2 regions of the uncultured Thermus sp. genome follow, and region 2 is predicted to be linked to the other one. Evidence: riboswitches for the same ligand, from Rfam matches in the RefSeq annotation. Region 2 holds a riboswitch; the other holds the start of a gene.
What was found. A riboswitch is a leader RNA that binds a small molecule or an ion and turns the genes downstream of it on or off. The one in region 2 is predicted to bind thiamine pyrophosphate.

Region 1: linked by a shared signal. The riboswitch ahead of thiE (thiamine phosphate synthase) and the one ahead of Q0693_RS00125 (thiamine ABC transporter substrate-binding protein) in region 2 are both predicted to bind thiamine pyrophosphate.

What each region holds. Positions count from the first base shown of each region.
Region 1 covers NZ_CALLUR010000100.1:217-9,028, forward strand. Annotated here, with positions in the region: gene cobT (nicotinate-nucleotide--dimethylbenzimidazole phosphoribosyltransferase) at 1-876, shown strand, start outside; gene Q0693_RS05635 (adenosylcobinamide-GDP ribazoletransferase) at 881-1,579, shown strand; gene cobO (cob(I)yrinic acid a,c-diamide adenosyltransferase) at 1,558-2,121, shown strand; gene Q0693_RS05645 (protoglobin domain-containing protein) at 2,150-2,749, shown strand; gene Q0693_RS05650 (cobyrinate a,c-diamide synthase) at 2,753-4,090, shown strand; TPP riboswitch at 4,212-4,321, shown strand; gene thiE (thiamine phosphate synthase) at 4,422-5,042, shown strand; gene thiS (sulfur carrier protein ThiS) at 5,029-5,223, shown strand; gene Q0693_RS05665 (thiazole synthase) at 5,224-6,009, shown strand; gene Q0693_RS05670 (FAD-dependent oxidoreductase) at 6,006-6,956, shown strand; gene thiC (phosphomethylpyrimidine synthase ThiC) at 6,953-8,260, shown strand; gene thiD (bifunctional hydroxymethylpyrimidine kinase/phosphomethylpyrimidine kinase) at 8,270-8,812, shown strand, end outside.
Region 2 covers NZ_CALLUR010000003.1:2,041-15,461, forward strand. Annotated here, with positions in the region: gene Q0693_RS00090 (MFS transporter) at 1-276, shown strand, start outside; gene Q0693_RS00095 (FAD-binding oxidoreductase) at 287-1,663, shown strand; tRNA gene Q0693_RS00100 (tRNA-Met) at 1,673-1,749, shown strand; gene Q0693_RS00105 (4a-hydroxytetrahydrobiopterin dehydratase) at 1,801-2,037, shown strand; gene Q0693_RS00110 (acyl-CoA thioesterase) at 2,050-2,409, shown strand; gene mutM (DNA-formamidopyrimidine glycosylase) at 2,412-3,209, shown strand; gene Q0693_RS00120 (ABC transporter permease subunit) at 3,272-4,753, opposite strand; gene Q0693_RS00125 (thiamine ABC transporter substrate-binding protein) at 4,776-5,810, opposite strand; TPP riboswitch at 5,832-5,927, opposite strand; gene Q0693_RS00130 (alpha/beta hydrolase) at 5,975-6,823, opposite strand; gene Q0693_RS00135 (hypothetical protein) at 6,793-7,032, opposite strand; gene Q0693_RS00140 (fuculose-1-phosphate aldolase) at 7,029-7,607, opposite strand; gene rpoC (DNA-directed RNA polymerase subunit beta') at 7,764-12,335, opposite strand; gene Q0693_RS00150 (DNA-directed RNA polymerase subunit beta) at 12,376-13,421, opposite strand, start outside.

The sequences.
Region 1 (8,812 bases), on a different contig from region 2:
CCGGGGGCGGTGGTGGTGGCCGCCGCCGACCACGGGGTGGTGGCGGAAGGGGTGTCCGCGTACCCCCAGGAGGTCACCTACCAGATGGTCCTGAACTTCCTGAGGGGTGGGGCGGCCATCAACCAGCTGGCCCAGGTGGCGGACTGCCGGGTCCATGTGTTGGACGTGGGGGTCAAGGGGGAGCTTCCAGACCACCCCCAGCTCCTTAGGCGCAAGGTACGGCCGGGAACGGGGAACCTGGCCCGGGAGAGGGCCATGAGCCTGGAAGAGGCGGAGAGGGCCCTCTTGGCGGGTCGGGAAGCAGCCCGTCTGGCCATCGCCCAAGGGGCCACGGTGCTGGCGGCAGGGGATATGGGCATTGGGAACACCACCGCGGCGGCTGCCCTGACGGCGGCCCTTTTGGACCTCCCTTCCGATGCCGTGGTGGGGCGGGGTACAGGGATAGGGGAGGAGGGCCTGAGGCGGAAGCGGGAGGCGGTGGCCAAGGCCCTATCCCGCCTACGCCCGGGGATGAAGCCTTTGGCCGTGGCGGCAGAAGTGGGGGGCTTGGAGCTTGTGGCCATTGCTGGGGTCTACTTGGAAGGCTACCGGCAGGGCCTGCCCTTGGTGCTGGATGGCTTTCCCGTTTCCGCTGGGGCCCTTTTGGCCTACCGGCTGGAGCCCAGGCTTAAGGACTACCTGTTTGCGGGCCATAGGAGCCGGGAGCCCGGGCACCGGTACATCCTCGAGGCCCTGGGCCTAAGGCCCCTCCTGGACCTGGACCTGGCCCTGGGGGAGGGGACGGGGGCGGTTTTGGCCATGCCCCTTTTACGGGCGGCAGCCCGCATCCTGCACATGGCCACCTTTGCGGAGGCGGGGGTTTCCCACCGCGCCTAGGCCCATGCTCCGCGCCCTGCGCCTGGCCCTGGGCCTGCTCACCGTGTATCCCCTGGCCCCCCAGGGGACCCGTCCGGAGGATTTTCGGCGAAGCACCCTGTTCTTCCCCCTCGCGGGCTATGCCCTCGGGCTTCCCCTATCGCTCTTGGCCCTTCTCCCTCTTCCCGAGGGGCTCTTGGCGGCCTTGCTGCTGGCCTCGCTTTTGGGCCTCACGGGGTTTTTGCACCTGGACGGGCTTCTGGACTCCGCCGATGCCCTTTTGGCCTCGAGGTCCAAGGAGGAAAGGCTTCGCATCCTCAAGGACCCCCACCTGGGTCCCTTCGCCTTCGGGGTGGGGGGGCTTTACCTCCTCCTCCTTTGGCAGGCCTTGGCCCTGGTGCCCGAACCCCTTTTCCTCCTTCTTTTCCCCGGCTTCGCCCGCTTCGCCATCCTGCCCTTCCTGAACCGGTATCCCCTCTTGCGCCCGGGGATGGCCAGCCTCATCCGTGGGGGGCCGGTCTTTGGGGCCTTCCTCCTGGCCCTTCCCTTCCCCATCCTCTACCCCTGGCCGGCCCTTTTGGCCTTGGGCAGCGCTTATGGGGTGGCCCGTTTCGCGGTGGCCCGCCTGGGGGGGTTGAACGGGGATATCCTCGGGGCCATGATCGCCCTCTCGGAGCTTGGGGGCTTGTTAGGCTATGCCCTATGGAAAGCCCTCGGCGGATGAAGCCGTACGCCAAGCCCGAGGGGGAGCGGCGGGGCCTCCTCTTGGTCTACACCGGGGACGGCAAGGGCAAGAGCACCGCCGCCTTCGGCCTGGCCCTAAGGGCCCATGGCCGGGGCTTGAGGGTAAGGATTTTCCAGTTCCTCAAGCACCAAGGGGCCCGCTTTGGCGAGCACCGGGCCTTGGCCCAGCTGGGCATCCCCGTGGAGGGGCTGGGGGATGGGTTCACCTGGAAAAGCCGGGACCTGGAGGCTTCGGCCCGGTTGGCCCAGGGGGGTTGGGAGCGGGCCAAGGAGGCCATCCTCTCGGGGGAGTGGGACCTGGTGGTCTTGGACGAGGCCACCTATCCCTTGCGGTACGGATGGGTTTCTCTGGAGGAGTTCCTTGCGGTGGTGCAGAAACGGCCTGGGCATGTCCATGTGGTGGTTACCGGCCGGGGTGCTCCCGAGGCCCTTATGGCCTTGGCGGATACGGTGACCGAGATGCGCAAGGTTAAGCACGCCTTTGACCAGGGGGTTCCGGCCCAGCGGGGCATAGAGCATTAAAGGGGGTTGGGGCGCTATGCTGGTGTCCATGACGGACAAGAGCCTCGCCCGGTTTTACGCCTTGGCCCAGGAGTTCTGGTCCCAGCTTCCTCCGCAGGCCCGCTTCCGCCCCCTCGAGGACGCCAAGGTTTTCACCCGCCACCAGGAACTCATGAAGGGCTGGGTGGAGCCCTTGGTGCAGGGTTTTTACGACACCCTTTTTGCCCACCCTGCCACCCGGGCCGTCTTTCGGGAAGGGGAGCGCCCGCAACGGGAGAAGACCCTAAGGGACTGGTACCTGCGCACGGTAGCCGGCCCCTTCAACGGCCAGTACTTTGCTTGGCAAACCCTGGTGGGCCTGGTGCACGTGCGCCGGGGGGTGACCAACGCCATGATGGCCGCCATGTGGAACTGGGTGGTGGAGACCGTTTCCCGCCTGGCCCGGGAGAAGCTTCCCCCAGAGGAGGCCCAAGGGGTGGCCGACGCTTGGCGGCGGCTGGGGTTTACCGTGATGGCCCTTATCTCGGAGAGCTACCTCCACGCCTACCTGGAAGCCTTAGCCCAAGCCGAGGGGGTGGAGGTGGGGCAGTTTCTGGATAGAGCCCAACAGGAAGCCGCCCGGATGCTGGCCCGGCTCTCCCCAGGGTAGGCCATGGTGCCTATCCCCCGCCTGGTCCTGGCTGCCCCCCACTCGGGGGCGGGGAAGACCACCGTGGCCCTGGCCCTGATCCGGGCCTTGCGGGAGAGGGGCCTAAAGGTCCAAGCCTTCAAGGTGGGGCCGGATTACGTGGACCCTAGCCACCTCGAGGCGGCCTCGGGCCGCAGGGTGTATAACCTGGATGGCTTCTTCCTGGATGGGGAAGGCCTCCTCTCCCTCTTCCAACACGGGGCCAGGGGAAGGGACCTGGCCCTGGTGGAAGGGGTGATGGGCCTTTTTGACGGGAAGGATTCCTTGGGAAAAGAGGGTTCCACCGCCCAAGTGGCCAAGCTCCTTCGGGCCCCCGTGGTCCTGGTGGTGGACGCCTCCGCCATGGCGGGTTCCATCGCCCCCTTGGCCGAGGGTTTTCGCCGCTTTGACCCGGGGGTATGGGTGGCGGGGGTCTTCGCCAACCGGGTGGCCTCGGCAACCCACGCCGCCCTACTCCAAGAAGCCCTCTCCCACGTGGGCCTTCCCCTTTTGGGCTGGCTTCCCCAGGACCCGGCCCTGGGGATTCCTGAGCGCCACCTGGGCCTGGTGCTGGCGGGGGAGGTGCAGCCCCCTCTTGGGGCCTTGGCCCGGGCCCTCCACCTGGACCTTACCGCCCTCCTTCACCTGGCCGCGGAGGCCGGGCCGTTGCCCCAAGCCCCCCCTTTCCTGCCCGAAAGCCGCCCTCCCCAGGTGGCGGTGGCCTACGCCTGGGACCGGGCCTTCCGCTTCTACTACCCCGAGGGCTTGGAGCTTTTGCAGGCCCTGGGGGCGGAGCTCATTCCCTTTAGCCCCCTTCAGGACCCCGCCTTGCCCAAGGCCCAGGCCCTCCTCCTAGGAGGTGGCTGCCCGGAGCACTTTGCCCAGGGGCTTTCGCAAAACCAACCCCTGCTGGAAGCCATCCGGGGGTTCCCCGGCCCCATCGTGGCGGAGTGCGGCGGGTACATGTACCTCTCCCAGGGCCTTTGGGTGGGGGAGGGCTTCTTCCCCATGGTGGGCCTGGTGCCCGGTGTGGCCCGCATGGCCGAGCACCCGGTCCTGGGTTACCGGGAGGTGGAAGCCTTAAGGGATAACCCGGTGGCCCCAAAGGCCCAGGCCTTCAAGGGGCACGAGTTCCACTATGCCCGCATGCCACCCTCCAGAAGCCCCGCCTGGCGGCGGGTGGGAGGCCAGGAGGTGGAGGGCTACACGGATGGCCGCATCCTGGGAAGCTTTGTCCACCTCTATCTCCCTGCCAGGCCGCAAGGGGCCCGGAGGTTTCTTGCTTGGGCAAAGGAGGGCCCCGGTTCCCCTCGAGGTTCCTGAAGGGGGTTGGATATCTCTGCCGAAGGCGGTTTCTGGCTCTGGATTCTCCCTTGGGGCTTGCTGGGCGTCTTGGGGTGTGTAACCCGCACCCCATTCTTGGCCCCAGGCATGCTAAACTAGAGGGGCAGGCTAGGGGTGCCCCAAGCGAGGGGCTGAGAGCTGGGTCCTTCCCAGCAACCCTTAGAACCTGATCCGGGTAATGCCGGCGGAGGGAAGCCTATGCGGAAGAAATCCCACCACAACCCATGGCCTCTCCCTTTGGCAGCGTGGGCCTGGGCTCCTCGCCTCGCGCATGGACCCGGGCTAGGCGCTCCGAAGGGGAGGTGAAAGCTTGCTGGGAAGGCTCTATCTGGTGGTGACCCCTAGGCCCGGCTGGTCCTTTGCGGAAACCTTGGACCGCACGGAGAGGGCCTTGGCAGGGGGGGTGGAGGTTTTACAGCTTAGGGCCAAGGACTGGGAGGCCAGGCCCACCCTGGACCTGGGGGAGAGGATGCTCTCCCTGGCCCGGCGGTACGGGGTTCCCTTCTTCCTCAACGACCGGCCGGACCTGGCGGCCCTCCTGGGAGCCCACGGGGTGCACCTGGGGCAAGGGGATCTCACGCCCCAGGAGGCCCGCCGCTTTTTCCCCGGCATGGTGGGCCGGTCCACCCACGCCCCCGAGCAGGCCCTAAAGGCCCTCGAGGAAGGCGTGGACTACCTTTCCATAGGCCCGGTGTGGGAAACCCCCACCAAGCCGGGCAGGCCGGCGGTCGGCCTAGGCTACGTGCGCTGGGCCCAGGAACACCTAAGGGAGAAGCCTTGGTACGCCATTGGTGGGATAACGCCAAAGAACCTGGAAGCGGTCCTCGAGGCGGGCGCCAGGCGGGTGGTGGTGGTGCGGGCCATCCTGGACGCCCCGGACCCGGAGAGGGCCGCCCGCTTCTTTCGGGAGAAGCTCTATGGTGTGGCTTAATGGCGAGGCCAAGCCTTTGGAGGGGAAGACGCTTAAAGAGGTCTTGGAGGAGCTAGGCGTGGAGCTATCCCGGGTGGCGGTTCTCCTCAACGAGGAGGCCTACCCGGGGCGGGAGCTTCCCCACCGCGTCCTGAGGGAAGGGGATGTGGTGGAGGTGGTCACCCTCATGCAAGGAGGCTAGATGGACACCTGGAAGGTAGGGGATACCGAGCTTAAAAGCCGCCTCATCCTGGGCTCGGGCAAGTTCAAGGACTTTGAGGTGATGCGGGAGGCCATACGGGCTGCGGGGGCCGAGGTGGTCACCGTGGCCATCCGCCGGGTGGAGGCGGGGATGCCCGGGCACGTGGGGCTTTTGGAGGCCTTGGAGGGGGTTAGGCTTCTGCCCAACACCGCCGGGGCCAAGACCGCCGAGGAGGCCTTGAGGATCGCCCGGCTGGGCCGGGCCCTCACGGGGGAAAGGTGGGTGAAGCTGGAGGTGATCCCTGACCCCACCTACCTCCTCCCCGATCCCGTGGAAACCCTAAGGGCGGCGGAAAGGCTTTTGGAAGAGGGCTTCGTGGTGCTCCCCTACATGGGTCCCGACCTGGTCCTGGCCAAGAGGCTGGCAGGGATGGGCACGGCCACGGTGATGCCCTTGGCGGCCCCCATCGGCTCCGGCTGGGGGGTGAAGACCCGAGCCCTTTTGGAGCTTTTCGCCCGGGAGAAGGCCTCCTTGCCCCCGGTGGTGGTGGATGCGGGGCTTGGCCTGCCCTCCCAGGCGGCGGAGGTGATGGAAATGGGCCTGGATGGGGTACTGGTCAACACCGCCATTGCCGAGGCGGAAGACCCCGTGGCCATGGCCGAGGCCTTCCGCTTGGCGGTGGAGGCGGGGAGGAAGGCGTACCTGGCGGGGCCCATGCGCCCCAGGGAGGGGGCGAGCCCCTCGAGTCCCCCGCAGGGCATCCCCTTAGGAGGGCCGAAGGCGTGAGGGCGGAGGCCATCGTGGTGGGGGCCGGCATCATCGGGGCCCTAGCCGCCTATGAGCTTCGGAAGCGGGGCCTTTCCGTCCTCCTCCTGGATGCCGGCAAGGAAGGGGCCGCCACCTTGGCCAGCGCGGGCATGCTGGCCCCCTACCCCGAGGGGCTTTCCGCGGAGGTGCTTCAGGCCGCCCTCTTGGGCCTGGAGTACTACCCCGTCCTCCTGGAGGACCTTAGGGGTGGGGGCTTAGAGGTGGAGGCGGGCTTCTCCGGTACCCAGGTGGTGGCCCTCACCCAGGGCGAGGAGGAGGCCTGGGAGGCCAGGGAACCCCTGTCCTACCCGGTGCGGGGTGGAAGAAAGGTGCGCACCTTCCCCGGGGGATACGTGCATCCCAGAAGGCTACGGGAGGCCTTGCTGGAGGCCCTGGCCTCCATGGACACCCCTCTTTTGCAGGCGGAGGTGGAAAGGGTGGAGCCGGGGCGGGTCCAGGGGCGGGGCAGGGAAGGGGCGTTTTCCGCCCAGGCCAGGCGCATCCTCCTGGCGGTGGGGGCCTGGGCCGGGCGGTTTGGCCTTAGGGTGCGCCCCCTAAAGGGGGAGGCCCTGGTCCTGGTGGGGCCTCCTGAGGCCCAGCCCTCCCAGCCCCTTTTTGCCGGGGAGGGTTATCTCCTCCCCCGGGAGGGCGGGGTATACGTGGGGGCCACCAGCCGGGAAGGCTGGGCCCCTGGGGTGGACCTCTTGGGGCTCAGGTGGCTTGCCGACTACGCCCACGAGCGCTTTCCCCAGCTGGAAGGGGCGCGCTTCAGGGAGGTCCTTTGGGGCTACCGGCCCGCGGGGGAGCTCTTCGTGGGCCAGGTGGCGGAGGGCGTATGGGCGGCGGTGGGCCACGGGAGGAACGGGGTCCTCCTGGCCCCTTGGACGACCAAAAGGATTCTGGAACTCATGGGGGTAGAACCATGACCCAGCTGGAAGCGGCGAGAAAAGGCATCGTCACCGAGGAGATGGCCTACGTGGCCGAAAAGGAGGGGGTTTCCCCGGAAGTGGTGCGGGAAGGGGTGGCGGCGGGACGGATCGTAATCCCCCGGAACCCCAACCACCGCACCCTTAAGGACTTCAAGGGGATCGGGGAGGGGCTTAGCGTGAAGGTGAACGCCAACCTGGGCACCTCCTACGATTACGTGAACCTGGAGGAGGAGGTGGCGAAGGCCCAGGTGGCCATCCGCTATGGGGCGGATACCCTCATGGACCTCTCCACCGGAGGGGACCTAAGGGCCATAAGGGAGCGGATCCTCGAGGTGGCCACGGTCCCCTTGGGTACCGTGCCCATCTACGAGGCGGAGTTCCGCGCCGCCAGGAGGAAAAGTTTCTTTGACATGTCCGCGGACGAACTCTTCCAGGTGATTGAGGAGCACGGGAAGCAAGGGGTGGACTACATCACCGTGCACGTGGGGGTGACCCTGAAGAACCTGGAGGTCTACCGCCACACAGAGCGCACCACGGGGATCGTGAGCCGGGGCGGGGGGCTCCTGGCCGCCTGGATGCTGAAGCGGGGGGAGGAGAACCCCCTCTACGCCCGCTTTGACGACCTCTTGGACATCGCCCGCACCTACGATATGACCCTTTCCTTGGGGGATGGCCTCAGGCCCGGTTCCCTGGCGGACAGCACCGACCGGGCCCAGATGGCCGAGCTCCTCACCATTGGGGAGCTGGTGGAAAGGGCCCGCCGGGCGGGGGTGCAGGCCATGGTGGAGGGCCCGGGGCACATCCCCCTAAACGAGGTGGCCACCAACGTGCAGATCCAGAAGAAGCTCACGGGCCACGCCCCCTTCTACATCCTGGGCATGCTCCCTGTGGACACCGCCGCCGGCTTTGACCACATCGCCGGGGCCATCGGCGGGGCCTTGGCGGGCTGGATGGGGGCGGATATGCTCTGCTACCTCACGCCGGCGGAGCACCTGGGCCTCCCCACCCCGGAGCACGTGAAGGAGGGGGTGATCGCCTTCAAGATCGCCGCCCATGCCGCCGACGTGGCCCGGGGGAACCCTCGGGCTTTGGCGCGGAACCGCCTCATGTCCGAGGCCCGCTACCGCCTGGACTGGGAAGGCCAGTTCGCCCTCTGCCTCTATCCCGAGGAAGCCCGGAGGCTCAAGGAGGAGCGGGGCTCCAAGACCAAGGCCTGCAGCATGTGCGGCCCCTTCTGCCCCATGAACCTGGTGGAGGCGGTCCTTAGGGGGCGGGCCCGCCTGGAACTGCCCGTGGGTTAGGGGTGGGGTGTGCGGGTAGCCCTAACCATAGCTGGCTCGGACTCCGGGGGCGGGGCCGGGGTGCAGGCGGACCTTAAGACCTTCTTCCGCTTCGGCGTCTATGGCACCAGCGCCCTCACCCTGGTCACCGCCCAGAACACCCTGGGGGTACAAAGGGTGGAACTCCTGCCCCCCGAGCTGGTATACCAGCAGATCCAGAGCGTGGCCGAGGACTTTCCCATCCACGCCGCCAAGACGGGGGCTTTGGGGAGCGCCGCCATCGTGGTGGCTGTGGCCCAAGGGGTGGAGCGCTATGGGATCCACCCCTTGGTGGTGGACCCGGTGATGGTGGCCAAAGGGGGGGACCCCCTGCTTGCCCCCGAAGCGGTTCGGGCCCTTAAGGAGAGGCTTTTCCCCCTGGCCACCCTCATCACCCCCAACCGCCTCGAGGCGGAAGCCCTCCTGCAAAGGCCCATCCCTACCCTAAGGGAGGCGGAGGAGGCGGCCATGGCCCTTCTCGCCCTTGGCCCCAAGGCCGTGCTTCTCAAGGGGGGCCATTTTGCAGGGGCGGAG
Region 2 (13,421 bases):
AACCAGGCCATCTGGCAAAGCAAGGTGCCCCTCGAGGTCCAGGGCAAGGTCTTCGCCGCCAGGCGCATGATCGCCTGGTTTGCCAATCCTTTGGCCATGCTTCTTTCCGGCCCCCTGGCCGACTGGATTTTCGCCCCGCGGTACGGCCAGGGGGAGGGCATCGCCCTTATGCTTCTTCTTTTCGGTAGCCTGGGAGTTGTATGGGGCCTTTCCGGATACCTTATCCCGCACGTGCGGGAAGCGGAGACCCTTCTCCCCGACGCCAAGCCGGACTAAACTGGCCTCCATGGACACCCTGGAAGCCTTAAGGCGCCTCTTCCCCGGGAAGGTGGACACCTCCCTCTCCGAGCGCCGCCGGCACGGGCGGGACGAGGGGTACCCCGAGGAGGGGGAGGTCCTGGCGGTGGTCTATCCGGAGAGCGTGGCCGACGTACAAGAGGCCCTGCGCTTCGCCCGGGAAAGGGGCCTGGCGGTGATCCCCTTTGGCGCCGGGACCAGCCTCGAGGGCCACCTCTACCCCTTGAGGGAAACCCTCAGCCTGGACTTTAGCCGCATGAACCGCATCCTGGAGGTACGCCCCCAGGACTTCCTTTGCGTGGTGGAGCCTGGCCTCACCCGCAGGGCCCTCAACGAGGCCCTAAAGGGCACGGGGCTTTTCTTTCCCGTGGACCCCGGGGCCGACGCCACCTTGGGCGGCATGGCCGCCACCAACGCCAGCGGCACCACCACGGTGCGCTACGGGGGGATGCGGGCCAACGTCCTGGCCCTCCAGGTGGTCCTGGCAGGCGGGGAGGTTTTGGAGCTGGGCCGGGGGGTGCGTAAGACCAGCGCGGGCTACGACCTAAAGGACCTCTTCATCGGCTCGGAGGGCACCTTGGGGATTATCACCCGCCTTACCCTTAGGCTCCACCCCCTGCCGGAGCACGTCCACGCCCTAAGGGTCTTCTTCCCCGGGGTGGAGGAGGCCGCCTTGGCCAGCTACCGGGTGATGGCCAGCGGGCTTCCCGTGGCCCGGCTGGAGCTATTGGACGAGCTGGCCCTAAGGGCGCTAAACCGCTACCTGCAAGCGGACTTTCCCGAGAAGCCGGCTCTCTTTTTGGAGTTCCACTCCTCCACCAAGGAGGCCCTGGAGGCGGAAAGCGCCCTGGCCTTGGAGATCATGCGGGAGGAGGGGGCCCTCGAGGTGGAGGCCGCCAAGACGGAAGAGGAGCGCCGGCGCCAGTGGGAGGCCCGCCACCAGGCCTACTGGGCCCTGGTGCACCTCTATCCTGACCACCGCTTCGTCATCACCGATGTGGCCGTGCCCCTCTCCCACCTACCGGAAATGGTGCGCTACGCCCAGGGGCTTCTAGGGGAAATGGGCCTTACGGGCAACATCCTGGGCCACGTGGGGGACGGGAACTTCCACACCCTGGTGCCCGTTCTCCCCCCGGACTACCCCAAGGCGGAAGCCTACGCCGAGGCCTTGGTGCGAAGGGCCTTGGCGCTTGGCGGCACCTGCACCGCCGAGCACGGGGTGGGGCTAAGGAAGAAAAAGTACCTCCCCCTGGAACACGGCCCCGCCTTGGATTGGATGCGAAAACTAAAGGCCCTCCTGGACCCCGAGGGGCTTCTGAACCCGGGCAAGGTGCTTGACATAAGCTCTTCCCCTGGCTATAGTTAAGGATGGCGACGCGGGGTGGAGCAGCCTGGTAGCTCGTCGGGCTCATAACCCGAAGGTCGCGGGTTCAAATCCCGCCCCCGCAACCAAAAGAGAGCCCGAACCCTAAGGGGTTCGGGCTTTTCCCTTACCCTGGGGGCATGGACTGGGAGATCCAACAAGACCCCGAGCGCCTGGTCAAGACCTTCCGCTTTGCCAACTTCCAGGAGGCCCTGGACTTTGTAAAGCGGGTGGGGGAGCTGGCGGAGGCCAAAGGCCACCACCCCCGGCTTACCCTGGAGTGGGGGCGGGTGACGGTGGAGTGGTGGACCCATAGCGCCGGGGGCCTCACGGAAAAGGACCGGGAGATGGCCCGCCTCACCGACCTCCTGGGGTAGCCTAGGAAGGGTATGGAGGCGCGTACCCTAGAGCTGGTCTTCCCCGAGCACACCAACCCCTTAGGGGCTGCGTTCGGCGGCTTCGTGCTGGGCCTCATGGACAAGGTGGGCTCCTACGCCGCCGCCAGGAGAGCCAGAAAACCCGTGGTGACCGTGGCGGTGAGCAGCGTGGAGTTCAAGGTGCCCATCCGCACCGGGGACCTCCTGGAGGTGGTGGCCAAGGTGGTGCGGGTGGGGCGCACCTCCTTAACGGTGGAGGTGGAGGTGTACAAGGAGCACTTCGGCCAGGAGGATGGCCGGGTGCTGGCCACCAAGGGGGAGCTCACCTACGTGGCGGTGAACGAAAAGGGCCAGCCCGTGCCTGTGGACTAGACATGCCCGAGCTACCCGAGGTGGAAACCACCAGGAGAAAGCTTCTTCCCTTCTTCCTGGGGAAGCGGCTTTTCCGGATAGAGCACCAAGACCCCCTTCGCTACCGGAACACGGAGCGGGCCCTTGGCCAGCGGGTGGAGGACCTCCGCCGCCGGGGCAAGTTCCTCCTCTTTGCCCTCACGGAGGGGTGGGAGATGGTGGTGCACCTGGGTATGACCGGGGGCTTCCGCCTGGAAAAGACCCCCCACACCCGGGTGGCCTTCCGCCTCGAGGACCAGGAGATCTTCTTCCACGACCCCCGGCGCTTTGGCCGCATCTGGGTGGTGGAGCGGGGAGACTACCGGGAAATCCCCCTTCTCCCCCGCCTGGGCCCCGAGCCCCTTTCGGAGGAGTTCCAGTTCTTGGGCTTCTGGGAAGGGTTAAGGAAAAGCCGCAAACCCCTAAAGGCCCTCCTCCTGGACCAGCGCCTGGCCGCTGGGGTAGGCAACATCTACGCCGATGAGGCCCTCTTCCGGGCCCGCCTCTCCCCCCTTCGCCGGGGAGAGGCGCTGGGGGAGGAGGAAGCCTTAAGGCTTTTCCTGGCCCTCAAGGAGGTGCTGGCCCAGGCGGTGGCCTTAGGAGGAAGCACCCTTTCCGACCGCACCTACCAGGGGCCCGATGGCCTTCCGGGGAGGTTCCAGAAGGAGCACGCCGTCTACGGGCGAAGGGGCCTTCCCTGCCCCGCCTGCGGCACTCCCATCGCCAAGAGGACCGTGGCGGGAAGGGGCACCCACTACTGCCCGCAGTGCCAGGGGGCATAGCCCCTCTCGGTTCCGGTCCCCGGAAGGACCCCTCTGGGAACCCCAGCCAAGGTGGGGTGGCATCAACCCACCCGCCCCCTGCCCCGGTCCAGAAGGTAGAAGACAAGCCCCGAAAGCAAGGCCAGAAGGCCGGCTATGGCCAAGGCCTCGCGGAAAGGAGCCTCCCCAGGCCGGCCCAGGCGCTCGTAGATGGCCAGGGTCAGGGTGGTCCACTCCGGCCGCCAGAGCACCAGGCTGGCCCCAAACTCCCCCAGGATGGCCGCCAAGGCCAGGGCAAGCCCGGATTGCAAGGCGGGAAGGACCAAGGGGATCTCCACCCGGAAAAAGGCCCTCAAGGGCGTGGCCCCCAGGACCCGGGCCGCCTCGAGGAGGCTTGGGGAAAGACTGCGCAAGGCCGGTAGGAGGGCCCGGGCCAGGAGGGGGTAGGCCAGAAGGGCATAGGCGGCCAGCAGGAGGAGCAGGGAGCCCCGAAGATGGGGGTAGGCGAGAAGGTAGCCCAGGCCCACCGCCACCGGGCTCACCATAAGGGGAAAGAGGCCCAAAAGGTCCATGAGGGGGCTCCTCCGGGCCGCCGCCGCGTAGGCCACCCCCAGGGGTAAGGCCAAAAGGAGGGCCAGAAAGGTGAAACGGAGGCTATTCCCCAAGGCTAGGGAAAGGGGGGTGAAGTCCTCCGAGGCCCAGGCGGAGGCCAAGGCCCCGAGGTCCAGGCGCAGAAGAAGCCCCCACAAGGGGGCAAAGAGGAGCAGAAAGAAGGCCCCTAGGCCCACGGCGTAGGCCCAAGGGGGAGCGGGAAGGAGGCCTCCGGGTGGCAGGGGGTAGGGCTTGAGGCGCAGGTAGAGGGCCACAGCCAAGGCCAGGGTGAGGATCTCCAGGAGCATCAGGGCGCTGGCCTCGGGAAAGGCCAGGCGGTAGGCCAAGAGGGTATAGACCTCCACCTCGAGGGTGGCGTACCGGGGCCCGCCCAGGAGAAGGGGCACCCCAAAGGCGGAAAAGGCGTAGATGAACACCAAAAGTCCCGCCGAGCCCCAAGCGGGAAGGATCAGGGGAAACCCCACCCGCAAAAACGCCCTCCAGGGCGTGGCCCCCAGAACCCGGGCCGCCTGCAAGGGACCCTCCAGGTTCAGGGCCACCGGCAGGAGAATCCTGAGGGCCAGGCCCAGGTTGTAGAACACGGCCGCCAGGAAGAGGAGGGTTTTGCTGCCATAGAGGTCCATCCCCAAAAGCCCCCTAGGCCCCAGGAGGGCCAAAAACCCCAGGGCCACCACCGGGGTGGGGAGGACAAAGGGCAAGGTGGAAAGGGCCAGGAAAACCCCCCTCAATGGGAAGCGGCGGCGGAAGAAAAAGGCCAGGGGTAGGGCCAGCATCAGGGTCAGGAGGGCGGAAAGAACCCCGTACTCCAGGCTCCAAAGGTACCGCTCCCAGTAGTAGGGGTTGGTCAGGGCTCGGCTAAACCCCTCCCCCACCCCCAGGGCCAGGATGCGCCCTAAGGGGTAGAAAAGGGCCAGGCCCAGGAAGAGGAAGACCAATAGACCCCCGTGGGCCATGGCCCCCTACCCCTTGGGCGGGTTAGCGCCGGGAACGGCGCACCGCCTCGGGGCTTTGCCCCTGGAGGACCACCTTGGTCCACTCCTCAATCCAGCGCTCCCGGTTTTCCGCCATGGCCTTAGGGTCCAGGCGCACGCTCCCCACGGGCTCTGGGGCAAAGCGGAAGACCTCGGGGAGCTTGGCATCGCGGCGGGCCGGGTACATCCACATCTCCGTGGGAAGGTTCTCCTGCACCGGCTTGGAAAGGAACCAGTCCACCACCTTCCTGGCCCCTTCCAGGTTCTTGGTCCCCTTCAGGATCCCCACGAACTCCACCTGGAAGAAGGCCAGCTCCGGGAAAAGGTTCCCCGTGGGGGGCTCTTGGTACTTGCCCTCGGAGTAGTAGACCTCGGCGGCGGGGCTGGTGGTGTAGGAAACCACCAGGGGCCTATCCCCCTTGTAGAGGGTGAAGTGGGTGTAGTAGGCCTCGCTCCAGCCCTTGGCCACCCGCACCCCCCCATCCCGAAGCCGGGCCCAGAAGTCCAGGTAACCCTCCTCGCCGAAACGGGCCACCGTGGCCATGAGGAAGGCCAGGCCCGGGGAGCTGGTGGCGGGGTTTTGCACCACCAAAAGCCTGGCGTACTCGGGCCGGGCGAGGTCGGCGGGGACCTTGGGCAAGGGCCGGTCCTTGAAGTAGGCCCGGTGGTAGTTCAGGCTCACCCAGCCGTAGTCCACGGGCAGGGCACGAAACGTGGGGTCCAGAAGCAAGGTGGCCTTCAGGTTGCGGATCTCCGGGCTGCGATAGGGAAGCAGGAGGTCCGCCTCGAGGGCCCGGGATAAAAAGGTGTTGTCAAAGCCGTAGATCACGTCGGCGATGGGGGCCCCCTTGGTGAGGATGGCCCGGTTTAGGGTCTCCCCGGCATCCCCACCCTTGAGGAAGCGGAGCTTCAGGCCCGTCTCCCGCTCAAACTGGGCGATGAGCCCCTTGTCCAGGGAAAAGCTGCTGTGGGTGAGGACGGTGATCTCCTGGGCGAAGCCGAAGGCCAAAAGGACCAGCAAAGACCAAAACCTTAACATATAACCCCTCCTTGTCACCGGGAGGGGCCTTGGTCACCTTCCCTACGCCGGCATTACCCGGTTCAGGTTCCAAGGGTATTTCTCAGCCCCATAGGAGGAGCACCCCCGGTGACGCCTAGAGTTTACCACCCTCCCCGGCCAAAGAAGGGCCACCCCGGCCCCTTTCACACCCTCCAGGGAACCAGCAGGCCCTCGAGGCTCTCCCGAAAGACCTCGCCAAAGGCCTCCGGCTGGTCGATCCAGGGGTAGTGCCCGGCCTCCGGGACCACGCGGATGGGAGCCCGAAGGCGCTCCGCCACCTCCTCGGCGTAGGGGTAGCTGGTGCCGTCCTTCTCCCCCACCACCACCGCCACCGGCCTGCGGCTTGGGGCAAGGTAGGGGGTGTAGTCCAGCCGCCAAAGGCCGTTATGCCAAAAGGCCAAGGCCGGGGTGTCCGGCCCCAGTATCCCCGAGCCTTCCGCCACCCACTCGTACTCCAGGCGGCCATGGGGCGTGGGGAACATGAGGCGGTCAAAGAGCGCCTTGGGCTCCGCCTTCTGCAAAGCGGCCCTCAGGTTTTCCTCCGGATCCCCCAAAGGCTCCAGGCCCGCCGCCTCCGCCAGCCGGGCGGAAAGCCAGGGAAAGCTCACCCATGGGGCCAGCAGGAGGGCCCCATCCACCTCTGGGTAGCGGCGGAGGAGCTCCAGGGCCACCAGGGCCCCGAAGCCGTGGGCCAGAAGGTGAAACCGCTCAATCCCTAGGGCCTCGGCCAGGGCTAAGGTGTCCTCCACCAGGGCATCCACGGTGAAAAGCCTCGGGTCTTGGGGAAGCTCCAGGCTCCGGCCCGAACCCCGCTGGTCAAAGTAGATGACCCGGAAATCCTCCAGGTACTCCTGAAGCCCTTCCCTAAGGGCATAGGCGTTGCCCCCAGGCCCGCCGTGAAGGACGATGAGGGCGGGAGCGTGCTCCTCCCCCACGTCCTCCACGTAGAGCTCCGCTTCCCCTACGGGGATGTAGCCGATTTCTTCCCGCATCCCCTATAGACTACCCCATCCTGCAGGGTAAAGGCCCAAACCTTAACCCCGGGAAGGGCCTGGGCCTTTCCCAAGGCCTCCTCCCCGGCGCCGAACACCTCCAGAAGCCACACCCCTTCCCCCGCAAGAAGCCAAAAGGGATGGGGAAGCTCCCGGGCTAGGGCCAGAAGGGCCTCCTTGTCCTTCCCCTCCACGAAGAGCACCCTCATCCCTTCCCCCAAAGGCGGTGGTAGAAGAGGATCTCGGCGCTCTCCTCCAGGGTGGTGAGGAGGCTATAGGCCTCTAAAAGGGCCTCCTCCGGTTTCTCCTTGAGCCCGATGGCGAAGGCCCCATGCCCCCTTAGGAGGCAGGCCCGCCTGTCCTTAAGGGCCTCGGCCACGGCTAAGGCGGCCTCGAGGGTAGCGCTCACGGTTTTGGGGGCCAGCACCGGGACCTCCTTCAGGTAGTACTGGCCCTCGAGGTCCAGGGGCACCAGGGAGTCCAGGTGCAGGGAAAGGGCCACCGCCACCCGGGGGTGGGCATGGACGATGGCCCGGGCCGGCGTCCGCAGGTAAACCTCCCGGTGGATGACGCTTTCCACGCTGGCCCCTGGCGGGAAAGGACCCTCCAGGGGCACCTCCACCAGGTCCTCCGGGGTAAGCCTCCCCTTCTGCACCCCGCTTTTCGTTATGAGAAAGCCCTCCTTGGTGCGCACGGAAAAGTTGCCCGCGGTGGCGGAAATGAGCCTATGGTGGAAAAGGTCCTCCCCCACCTGGCGAAAGACCCCATAAAGCCGGGCCAACATGGTCCCATTATGGCGCACTCCCGGCGCAAGCAGGGTCAGCGGGTAATGCCCGGCCTCCGCCAACACCCTGGAAAAAGGCCTGGGGGGAAGCCATGGAACCCGGCCGGCAAAAGAAGCCCCCAACCCGGCCCAGCCGGGTTGGGGCATGGAATAGCCTTAGGCCTGCTTTCCGGGCTGCTCCCGGCGGGCAGGGCGGCGCACCGCGGGTTCCTTGGCCTCCACTGCCTCTTTGCGGGCCTCCTCAATGGCCTTGAGGGTCTTCTTGTCCACCACCTGGGTGAAGCGGACGAAGTCGCTTCCCGTGCCGGCGGGGATCAGGCGGCCCAGGATGACGTTTTCCTTGAGGCCGATGAGCTCGTCCTTCTTGCCGGCGATGGCCGCCTCGGTGAGCACGTGGGTGGTGTTCTGGAAGCTGGCGGCGGAAAGCCAGCTCCTGGTGGAAAGGGCACTCTTGGTAACCCCCATGAGGAGGGGCTTCCAGGCCACGGGGGTTTTGCCCTCGGCGATGAGCCGTTCGTTCAGGGCCTCCACGTCCCACTTCTCCAGGACTTGGCCCTCCAGAAGCCGGCTATCCCCGGGGTCGGTGACCTCCACGTACTTGAGCATCTGCCGCACCACGATCTCAATGTGCTTGTCGTGGAGCTTCACCCCCTGGGCCCGGTAGACCTTCTGGATCTCGTCCACCAGGTAGCGCTCCACCGCCTCGGGGCCCTTGGCCTCCAGAAGCTGGTGGGGGTCCACGGCCCCGCGGGTCAGGGGCTGGCCGGCTTCCACGTAGTCCCCGTCCTTCACCAGCAAGCGGGCATCCTTGGGGAGCTTGTACTCCTTGGAAAAGCCTTCGGACTCCACGAAGACCGAAAGCTTCTCCTCGGTTTCCTCAATGCGCACCACCCCGTCGATCTCGGAGATCACCGCCTTGGCCTTGGGCCTGCGGGCCTCAAAGAGCTCGATGACCCGGGGCAGACCCTGGGTGATATCCGTGCCCACCGCCACGCCACCCGTGTGGAAGGTGCGCATGGTGAGCTGGGTGCCGGGCTCGCCGATGGACTCCGCCGCCACCACCCCCACCGCCTCGCCGATGGACACGGGCCGGGCCATGGAAAGGTCGTAGCCGTAGCACTTCTGGCACACCCCGTAGCGGGTCTGGCAGGTGAGGGGGCTCCGCACCGGCACCTCCTGGATCTCCCCGGCCTCCGCCGCCTTGATGAGGAGGGCCACGTCCTCGAGGGTCAGGTACCGCCCTTCCTCCAGCCGCTGGCCCAGAACCTCTACCTCCCGGGCCAAAACCCGGCCATAAAGCCCAGACTCGATGTCGGAGCGCTTCCTCAGGCGCAAGGTCCGGGTTACCTCGTCGGGCTGGAAAAGGGGTACCGAAATGAAGTTGGTGGTGCCGCAGTCCGCCTCCCGCACCACGATCTCGTGGGCCACGTCCACCAGCTTCCGGGTGAGGTACCCGGAGTCCGCGGTCCTGAGGGCGGTGTCGGCCCCACCCTTGCGGGCCCCGTGGCTGGAGATGAAGTACTCCAACACGGTGAGGCCCTCCCGGAAGGAGGAGCGCACCGGCACCTCAAAGGTCTCCCCCGAGGGCTTTTGCATGAGGCCGCGCATGCCGCAAAGCTGGCGGATCTGCTGGGGGTTACCCCGGGCCCCGGACTGGGCCATCACGTAGAGGGGGTTGAAGGGGTAGTTCTCCTCAAAGTTCTTGAAGACCGCCTGGGTGACCTTTTCCGTGGTCTCGGTCCAGAGCTGGATCACCTGGTCGTAGCGCTCCCGGTCGGTGAGGAAGCCCATCTCGTAGGCCTGCTCGATCTGCCGGAGCTTCCTATCCGCCTCCTCCAAGAACTTCTGCTTCTCGGGAGGGATCACGGCATCGTCAATGCCGATGGTGATCCCGCTGGTGGTGGAAAGGGTGAAGCCGTAGTACTTGAGGGCATCCAGGAGCCGGGCGGTCTTCTCAATGCCCAAGCGCAGGAAGGACTGGTAGACCAGGTCCTTAAGGGAGTTCTTCTCCTGGGGCACGTCCATCTGCAAAAGCTCCTGGGCCACCTTCTCGTCCCCCACCGCCTCGCCCACAATGCGGGCAAAGAGCACCCGGCCCGGGCTGGTCTCCAGCCGCTTGCCCAGGTAGCGCACCGTGACCACGTCCTGGAGGTCCAAAAGGCCGTGGGCCACCGCCAAAAGGGCCTCGTCGGGGCTGGCGAAGACGAACTTGATGCGGCCCACGCTGGTCTCCCTACCCCCCACCTTGATGGGGGCGTTCAAGGCCACCTCCCCCCGCTCGTAGGCGGCCAGGGCCTCCTCCACCGTGGCGAACTCCCGGCCCGCCCCCTTCTTCTCCCGGCGCACCTGGGTGATGTAGTAAAGCCCCAGGATGATGTCCCGGCTGGGCTTGGCCAAGGGTTCCCCGGAGGCCGGGGAGAGGAGGTTGTGGGCCGAGAGCATCTGGATGCGGGCCTCCGCCTGGGCGAAGGAGGAGAGGGGCACGTGCACCGCCATCTGGTCCCCGTCAAAGTCGGCGTTAAAGGCCTCGCAGACCAGGGGGTGGAGCTGGATGGACTGCCCCTCCACCAAGACCGGCTGGAAGGCCTGGATGCCCAGGCGGTGCAGGGTGGGGGCCCGGTTCAGGAGGACCACCTTGCCGTGGATCACCTCCTCCAGGGCATCCCACACCTCGTCCTTGATGTCCCGCTGCCTTTCCAGCATCCGGCGGGCCGCCTTGACGTTGGGGGCGATGCCCTTTTCCTCCATCTTCTTGAGGAGGAAGGGCTTGAAGAGCTCCAGGGCCATGCGCTTGGGCAGGCCGCACTGGTGGAGCTTGAGCTGGGGCCCCACCACGATCACGCTTCGCCCCGAGTAGTCCACCCGCTTGCCCAAGAGGTTCTGGCGGAAGCGGCCCTGCTTGCCGGAGAGGATGTCGGTGAGGCTACGCAAGGGGCGTTCGGAGCCCGGGTTGGTGACGGGAGAACCGCGGCGGCCGTTGTCAATGACCGCATCCACCGCCTCCTGGAGCATGCGCTTCTCGTTGCGGATGATGATCTCCGGAGCCCCCTGGGCCAGGAGCTTCTTCAGGCGGTTGTTGCGGTTGATGAGGCGGCGGTAGAGGTCGTTGAGGTCGCTGGTGGCGAAGCGCCCCCCGTCCACCTGCACCATGGGCCGGAGGTCGGGAGGTAGCACGGGGACCGCCTCCAGAACCATCCACTCCGGGCGGTTGCCGGAGTCCAGGAAGGCCCGCACCACCTCGAGGCGCTTCCGGGCCTTGGCCCGCCGGGCCCGGGAGGGGTGCTTCATCTCCTCCAGGAGCTCGGCCTCCAGCTTCTCCAGGTCCAGCTCCTTCAGAAGGGCCTGGATGGCCTCGGCCCCCATGCGGGCGTCAATGTCGTAGGACTCCACCACCCGCACCACGTTCCGCACCAGGTCCACCTCCACCCGGCCGTAGATCTCGCTCTTGACCTTGCCCCCATCCGCCAGGACGTCCCCCGGGGCCACCCGGTCCCCGGTGGTCACCTCCACGTCGTCCTCAAAGGGGTAGAGGCGGGCCTTCATCACCACGATGCTGGCGGGCTCGTGCAGGTGGACCACCCCCTCGGCCTCGGCGATCACCTCCTCCTCGGGGTCAATGGCCGCCACCACCTTCTCCCCCGCCTGGACGTGGGCCCCCTCGGGCACCACCACGTTCATGTGGGGGGCCACCGCATAGTCCTTGGGCTCCGTCCACTCCAGGAAGAAGGTGAGGTAGACGGTATCCCCTTCCTCCTCCGCCTCCACCTCCTTGGCGGCCATGTGCCGGGGCATGCGCAAAAGCCCCCGCCCCTCCGCCAGGGGCTGGCCCTTTTCCACCACCTCCCCGTGGACCACTAAGGGGGTAAGCCCCACGGGGAGGAAGTAGCGGACCACGGGCTCATCCTCCTTAAGCAGGGTGAGGAGGTGGCCCTCTTCCAGCTCCTTCAGCTCCACCACCCCCTCCTCCTCCGCCCGGAAGCGGTAGGGCTCGGGCAGCTCGGCCAGGACCTCCCCTGGCCTATAGGCCTCCTTCTCCACCCAAGCGCTTAGGGGAAGGCGGAGGCCCGCCCGCTCCTTGCGCAGGTACTCTATGCGCACCCGCCGGGGGAAGCGGTACAGGGCCACCCCGTCCATGCGGCTCACCACCCCGGGGAACAGCTCCTGCCCCTTCACCACCTCCTCCCCGTCCTTGACCAGGGCGTCCACCCCTTGGGGCAAGGGGTAGGTTTCCTGCTTACCGTAGCGGAGTTCCCGGTACTCCTCGTCCGTGAGAAGCTGCCGCTTCTGCACCGGCACCCCATCCAGCACCGCCCCCTTGGGGTCCAAGACGATGTACTTGCTGAAGTAGAGGACCTGCTCCAGCTCGGTGGCGGAGAGGTCCAGAAGGGTCCCGATCTTGGAGGGCACGTCCTTCACGAACCAGATGTGGGCCGCCGGGGTGGCCAGCTCAATGTGCCCCATGCGGTAGCGGCGCACGATGCTCTTGGTGACCTCCACCCCACAGCGCTCGCACACCTTGCCCTCAAAGCGCTGGCGCTTGTACTTGCCGCAGCCGCACTCGTAGTCCTTGGTGGGGCCGAAGATGCGCTCGTCAAAGAGCCCATCCTTTTCAGGCTTCAGGGAGCGGTAGTTGATGGTTTCGGGCTTCTCCACCTCCCCGTAGCTCCAGGAGCGGATCTTTTCCGGAGAGGCCAGGGCGATGCGGACCTTGCGAACTTCCTTTTTCATTCTTCCTCCGCTAAGAGCCATCCCGCTTCTTCCGTGCGGTTTACCGCTTGGACGCCAAGCCCTCAAAGATGTCCACGGGGTTATCCCGCTCATCCAGGGTCTGCACGTCCAGGGCCAAGGCCTGAAGCTCCTTTACCAGAACCCGGAAGGACTCGGGCACGCTGGGCTCGGGCACGTCCTCCCCCTTGATGATGGCCTCGTAGGCGGCGTTACGACCCTCGATGTCGTCGGACTTTAGGGTGAGCATCTCCTGCAGGGTGTGGGCGGCCCCGTAGGCCTCGAGGGCCCACACCTCCATCTCCCCGAAGCGCTGGCCACCGAACTGGGCCTTGCCGCCTAAGGGCTGTTGGGTGATGAGGGAGTAGGGGCCGGTGGAGCGGGCGTGCATCTTGTCCTCCACCATGTGGTAGAGCTTCATGATGAACATCTGCCCCACCACGATGGGGCCCTCTATGGGCTCGCCGGAGCGGCCATCGTAGAGGACCACCTTGCCCTGGGTAAAGAGCTCCCTTAGTTGCTCCTCCGGGCTTGTACCCGGGCTCACCAGACCCAGCTTCTCCGCCCGGGCCAGCACCTCCAGCTCCCTCTTGTCCACCCCGAAGCCCTCCTCCTTGCGCTTACCGAAATAGAGGTCAAAGGCCTCGGCCAGAAGAGCCTTGATCTCCGGCTCCGTGGCCCCGTCAAAGACCGGGGAGATGTAGCGCTGGCCCAGGAAGTAACCCGCCAGGCCCAGGTGGGTTTCCAGGATCTGCCCCAGGTTCATCCGGCTGGGCACGCCCAAGGGATTCAGGATGATGTCCACCGGGGTGCCATCGGGCAGGTGGGGCATGTCCTCCACGGGGAGGATCTTGGCCACCACCCCCTTGTTCCCGTGGCGGTTGGCCAGCTTATCCCCCACCTGGAGCTTGCGCTTTTGCGCCACGTAGACCCGCACCACCTCCCGCACCCCGGGCTTGAGCTCCACCCCGGGGTCCCCCCGCCTCAGGCGCAGGGTGCCCACCACGATGCCCCCCTCACCCGGGGGAACCCTCAAGGAGGTATCCTTTACATCCCGGGCCTTGTCGCCAAAGATGGAGCGAAGAAGCC